3 regions of the Tepidibacter aestuarii genome follow, and region 3 is predicted to be linked to each of the others. Evidence: riboswitches for the same ligand, from Rfam matches in the RefSeq annotation. Region 3 holds a riboswitch; each other region holds the start of a gene.
The links. A riboswitch is a leader RNA that binds a small molecule or an ion and turns the genes downstream of it on or off. The one in region 3 is predicted to bind S-adenosylmethionine.
Positions count from the first base shown of each region.

Region 1: another riboswitch for S-adenosylmethionine. It lies ahead of M2214_RS01915 (methylenetetrahydrofolate reductase); the one in region 3 lies ahead of M2214_RS14995 (Na+/H+ antiporter NhaC family protein).
Region 2: another riboswitch for S-adenosylmethionine. It lies ahead of M2214_RS13395 (nitrite/sulfite reductase); the one in region 3 lies ahead of M2214_RS14995 (Na+/H+ antiporter NhaC family protein).

Region 1 covers NZ_OW235315.1:396,725-398,933, forward strand. The annotation lists gene M2214_RS01910 (glycoside hydrolase family 26 protein) at 1-1,017, shown strand, start outside; SAM riboswitch class I at 1,099-1,203, shown strand; gene M2214_RS01915 (methylenetetrahydrofolate reductase) at 1,297-2,154, shown strand; gene M2214_RS01920 (homocysteine S-methyltransferase family protein) at 2,160-2,209, shown strand, end outside.
Region 2 covers NZ_OW235315.1:2,721,799-2,724,007, reverse strand. The annotation lists gene M2214_RS13405 (lipoyl synthase) at 1-98, opposite strand, end outside; partial or broken gene M2214_RS18370 (pyridoxal-phosphate dependent enzyme) at 602-976, shown strand; SAM riboswitch class I at 1,034-1,151, shown strand; gene M2214_RS13395 (nitrite/sulfite reductase) at 1,218-2,209, shown strand, end outside.
Region 3 covers NZ_OW235315.1:3,085,655-3,087,863, forward strand. The annotation lists gene M2214_RS14995 (Na+/H+ antiporter NhaC family protein) at 1-758, opposite strand, end outside; SAM riboswitch class I at 908-1,017, opposite strand; gene M2214_RS15000 (FMN-binding protein) at 1,082-1,450, opposite strand; gene M2214_RS15005 (hypothetical protein) at 1,589-2,209, opposite strand, start outside.

The DNA of each region.
Region 1 (2,209 bases), 940 kb from region 3:
CATCCTAGAGATTATATGAAGATTATAAGTAGCTTTAAGATTTTAGATGGAAGTAGTCATTTAAAAACATTTGAAGCTTTAAAGAATAGAAATTTAAATGAAGAAACTATGCTGTTTTACGAAAAATATTTTTCAGAAAACAAAGAATTGAAATGGGGAATTTTTGAAAAGAATGCTCCTAAAAGTCTTGATTTTCTAAATTCTCTTGAAAAAAAGCTAGATTATAATTTTAAATTTTTAGTTAGCTATCAATCTTTTTCTAGCAAATCTTTCCCTATGGATGAGATATTAAATGCATACAATGATGATAGATATGTATTGTTAACACTTCAAACTATGTATTTAGATAAACAAGATAATCCATCTGCTATGTATGATATATTAAATGGCAAATACGATGATTTTCTAAATGATTATGCAAAAAAAATAAAAAAATTTAACCATCCTATAATGTTTAGGTTGAATAATGAGATGAATGGAGATTGGTGTACATATTCTAGTTACTATTATTCTAAGGATACAGACATATTTAAAGAAGTATATAAATATGTATATAAGATATTTGAGTTTAATGAAGTAGACAATGTCCTTTGGGTATGGAATCCACATGATGTATCTTTTCCGGATTTTAAGTGGAATAACTGCTTGAATTATTATCCTGGAGACGAGTATGTAGATATAATAGGTCTTACAGGATATAATGCTGGAACATATTATGAAGGGGAAAAGTGGAGAAATTTTAATGAAATATATATACCTCTTTATAATGAATATATTAAAAACTTTAATAAACCATTTATGATTACAGAGTTTGGATGTAATAGTGTGGGAGGAGATAAAGTAAAATGGATGGACGAAATGTTTAGGAATATTAAATATTTCAAAAACATAAAGGTTGCTATATGGTGGAACGGAATCGACTGGGATAGCAACATGAATCCGGCAAGGGTATATAGATTAGATGAAAATGAAGATACTATTAATGCTTTTAAAGAAGGTCTTAAAAAGTATAGATAAATTATTAAAAAGAATAAAATATTCTGAAAAACACTTGACATATATTTCAAGATGATATAGTATGTAAAAAAACAAAATAAACTCTTATCAAGAGAGATTGAGGGATCTGGCCCAGTGAAATCTCGGCAACCGGCACGAATGTGCATCGGTGCTAAATCCAGCAGCTAATTAGCTGAAAGATAAGTTTTCTATGGATTGTAACCTCTTTCAGTTGAAAGAGGTTTTTTTGTTTATTAGGACTCTTATCTCTTTGATCTTAATAAGATAGGGAGGATTAACATGAAGACATTGAAGGAAAAAATTAAACAAAACAAATTTGTAACCACTATAGAGATAGAACCACCAAAATCGGGTAGTTCACAATCTGAGGTAGATAGGATACAAAAATTAGCTCACTTAATAGACGGAGTTAATATACCAGATAATCCTATGGCGAATATGAGAATGAGTCCTATAGCTTTAGGAAACATAATACAAAGTAAGCTTGATCTTGAAGCTATATTTCACTTTGCATGTAGGGATAGAAACATTATATCTATCCAATCAGAATTACTAGGAGCTAATGCCTTAGGTGTTAAAAATATATTAACATTAACAGGAGATAAACCAGAGGTTGGAGATCACAAAAATGCAACAGGAGTATTTGACACTGATTCTATAGGTCTTACTCAAGTTGTATCTAAGTTAAACAGTGGATTTGATTTTAGTGGTAATAAATTAGAAGAAAAAACTGATTTTTTTATTGGGGGAGTAGTAAATCCATGTAGCGATGATTTAGAAAAAGAGATAGATAAGTTTCACCAAAAGATAGAAAGTGGAGTAAACTTCTTTCAAACTCAGCCTATATTTGACATTAAAAAACTAGAAAAATTCACAAAAAAAGTTGAACATATAGATATTCCAATATTGTATGGACTCATGCCTTTAAAGTCAGTAAAGTTTGCAAGGTATCTAAATAATAATGTTCCAGGAATAGATGTTCCTAATAAACTCATAGATAGACTTGATAAAGATTGTAAAACAGAAAAAATTAAAATATTAAAAGAGATACATTCGCATATAAAGAGTGTATCAAAAGGGGTTCATATATTCCCTATGAAGGATTATGATTTGACTATAGAATTATTACAGGGGTGATAGATATGAATAAGATTTTAGAAGGTTTATTAGTGTTTGATGGTGCCATGGGAAC
Region 2 (2,209 bases), 360 kb from region 3:
TATATGGCTTGTATTCTACAGAGCACTACAAGCTTGAAATGATGTGCATTTGTATTAAAATTAAAGGCAAAGCCATGCATAGTTACTCCTCTTTTCACAGCTAATCAGATAGCAACTATTTTATCATTGCCTACCCATCCTCCTGTACCTTTAGCTGCTGGGTCCTTTTCTTTAATAACATTTATTTCCCTAATTATAGTTTTCATATTAATTCCTTCTTAAATAATTTCTAGTAAATATATGGAATTTATGATGATTATATAAATGCAATATATCAATATGATATATCAATATGATAAAAATATCGATATGATTTTTTACTAGTACCTCTTTTTATAGGAATAGGGTTGATATCGTTTTTATTGGATGATTCATAGACTATCTGGTCTTTGACATAGGTATAGTCACCTATAATTGTTAAAGAAGTATGTTTAGAGACTACGTATAATAAATTATATATATAAAAAAATATCAAAATGATAAAAAATACTTGAAAAAGCCATAATAAGAGAATATAATTAAAAATAAATTAATATCAAAATGATAAAATTCAAAATTAAGGTGAGTGTAAACAGTTTGTAAGTATACAACGTATTATTTAATCCTGAGTATCCATATAGTAATAATTAAAAATAATAGTAATAATATAGGTGGTAAAATTATTGCAAAATTGGAACACTTCAACCCACTTGGAAGTGTAAAGGATAGAGTCGGCTATGCAATGATTATTGATGGTGAAGAGAAAGGCTTGATTAAGGAAGGAACAGTGCTAATTGAGCCGACAAGTGGCAACACTGGTGTGGGACTTGCTTTTGTTGCTGCATCCAAGGGGTATAAACTTATCCTTACAATGACTGATACTATGAGTGTAGAAAGAAGAAATCTACTTTCTGCTTTAGGGGTGGAACTAGTATTGACTCCTGGCGCAAAGGGGGTGAAAGGTACAATTGACAAAGCTTTTGAACTGGCTGAAAAATACGAGAATTCATATGCATGTCAGATTAACATTTGCACATTAAAAATTGAAAATAATTACTTATCAAGAGAGACGGAGGGAATAGGCCCTATGAAGTCCAGCAACAACTGTCAGTTGGAGAACTGCCAGTCACGTGCTAATTCCTGCAGTTAATAATTTTGCTGAAAGATGAGTCACTCATGTACTTCTTTAGGTAAAAATAAGGAGTGCTTTTTTATAAATAGAAAATAAGGAGGCAACAATGGTTAGAATACCGAAAGGCATAATAAATGCTCAATATGATTACATCGAAAAAGCGAAAGCCTACATAGGCGGGGAAATACCTTTTGAAGAGTTTAAGCATTATGCATCGCCTATGGGGGTATATGCTCAGAAACGCGAAGGGACATTCATGGTAAGGCCAAGGATATTTTCGGGCATCATCACTAAGGAAAAACTAGAAGCGGTTGTTGAAATAGCAAAGAGGTTCTCTGGTGGGGAAATCCATCTGACAACCCGTCAGGATATTCAGTTCCACGGATTGAGTATCGAGGATACAATTGAGATATTTGAAGTACTGACACCTCTTGGTCTCATTGGCAAAGGCGCTGGGGGGAATGCCATAAGAAATATTAACTGTTCACCTTTATCAGGAGTAGAGGTAGGAGAAGTGTTTGATGTTAACGAACATGCGAAAAAGGCAACTGAATTTATCTTGCAAATGGAGGGAATGACGAAACTTCCAAGAAAATATAAGATTGCAATCTCAAACTCACCAAAGGATACTGCTTTTGCAACAATATCCGATCTAGGTTTCATAGCTAAAATTCAAGACGGAAGAAGAGGTTTTGAATTGTATGGCGGTGGCGGTCTGGGCGGTGTTCCAGATATAGCCCTGAAGTTAGAAGCATTTATTCCAGAAGAAGAGATACTGTATCATATTGAAGCCATGAAAAGGTTGTTTGAAGACGAAGGGGACAGAACAAACAGGAATAAAGCAAGGATCAGGTTTATTAAATACCGTTTAGGTAATGAGGCCTTTACAGAAAAGTACAGGGTGTATGTAGAGAAAGTGAAGTCAGAGAAAGATCTCTATATAGAATTTAAATCGGATGTAGAGTTAGATAATAAATTAGGTGAAGGTACAAATAAAAGTTTCGAAGGACTGAGGGATTTCAGAGTAATTAATCAGAGAAACAAAGGTTATTACTCCTTATATTTGCACCCTGAAAATGGTGATTTGAATGTAGGAGA
Region 3 (2,209 bases):
CCTCCACCTAATATTATAAATACATTTACTCCAAATAAAGCTGCCACTAGTACAGATAAATACGGTAATACCTTTACTATTTCATAAGTATATTCAGTATCTAAGCTAAGTTGATTTCCAGATGTTATAACTCCTAGAATTATTGCAGTTATAATAGCTGCTGGTAAAGTTATAATAAAGTTAACTTTAAACTTATCTCTCATTTCACAACCTTGAGTTCTAATAGCTGCAATAGTAGTATCCGAAATCATAGATAAATTGTCTCCAAACATTCCACCACCAACTACTGCCCCAAGCGCTAATCCAGTTGGGATTGATATCTTTTCAGCAACTCCTATAGCAATTGGTGCAAGTGCTACTATAGTTCCTACAGATGTTCCCATTGAAAAAGATATAAAACATGCAATAATGAATAATCCAACTATCAATAGATTTTCAGGTAGAATAGATAAGCTTAAATTTACAGTAGCATCTACTCCTCCCATTTCTTTTGCTACATTTCCAAATGCTCCAGCTAATATAAATATAATTGCCATAAGTATAATATTACTTTCTCCTGCACCTTTACAAAATACATCTATCTTAGTAGATATACTCTCTTTTGAATTCATAAATAAAGCAACAGCTGCTGATATTAAAAAAGCTACAATAACAGGCATCTTATAAAAATCATTAGTTATAACTCCAGATCCTATAAAAATAATTAAAAATACTGCCAAAGGTAATAATGCCCAAGGATTTCCTGTTTTTTTGTTCATAGTATACACTCCTTCACTAAATTAATGTAGTATAGTTCTAAAGCGATTTAGTTATTACTTTTTTTATACTATGTATTTAACTTAAATATAAAAAAGAGTCTTCCCTAAATCGAGAAGACTCTAATAGCCAAACTTAAACTATCATCATCTTCTCATCTCTCAAAGCTACAAGCTTTGTTGGACTTGGCACCTTTTCAAACCGTGTTTGAAGGTTGCCGAGACTTCATAGGGCCATTCCCTCCGTCTCTCTTGATAAGAAGTAAAAATTTATTTAATTTTCTTATTCTCTAATGATACAATCATATTGTAAATTTGTCAAGAAATTATTTTTGAGATTTTTGAAGTGCATCTTGAATAGCACCCTTTATACCTTCACTGCTCTTACTAGCACCAGTTACATTATCAACCTCACTTTTACCATTTTCTAATATTTGACTCTTTATACCGTCAAATGCTTTATCTGCATATCCAGCAGTCTCATTTTGCGAAAGCATTTTTATATCTGCTATTTTATTGTTATCTATAGTTAGTTCGATCTTTATGTTACTACTATTACCTTCTCCTTCACCTATATAAGTTCCATTTTTGTATGTATTTCCTTCATTTATAACACTAACTTCCTTTGATGCACAGCCTGTTGCAAATAACGAAGTAATAACTGCAAGCAAGCATATTGATTTAAGTCTTCTCATAACATTTCTCCTTGTTATTAATAGTCATTTTCACTTAATTAATATTATCATTTTCATTCTATATTGTCAACATTATAAATAATACAAACTAATAAAAATTTATTATATCTATAAAGACAAAAAAATAAAACAAAATAGCTATTTTGTTTTATTTAATTTGTGAATTGTTACAGTTACAGTATCATTCCCCTCAAATATTATTTTATTAGCCTTAAATTCACCATCTTTAAAAGAATAATCAATAATAATATATCCTAGGTACTTTAAAGACTCAGTCTCAACTCCTACATCCACTATTAATTTATTATCTATCAAGTAATAATCTATATAATCTGTATAGTAAATTTTTAAAACTTCACTAGGGTTAGTTCCTAAAAACTCATTAGGAATAGTCCCTATTTTTATACTATAAATAATATCATTTATTTTTATTGCTACTTCTTTTTTAGATAATATTTTAGTCTCAACGTTGTCTTTAATTATCTCTAAAGCATTTTTAACTTTATACTCTGTGAGTTCTTCACAATTTATAATATGAACTTTTCTAATCCAGCTACCTGTTCCCCTTCCTTCACTTAATATAACAACTAGTTCCTTTTTATCATCATTATTTAAATCTAAATAATATAACTCAGGTAAATCCGAAGCCATAGATATGGTTTCCCAGTCAAAAAATTTGTTGACCCCATTTATACTTAGTACTAAACCTTGATACATGGGATCTTGTTCCTGTAAAGCGTACAAATAAATTTTTTCTTC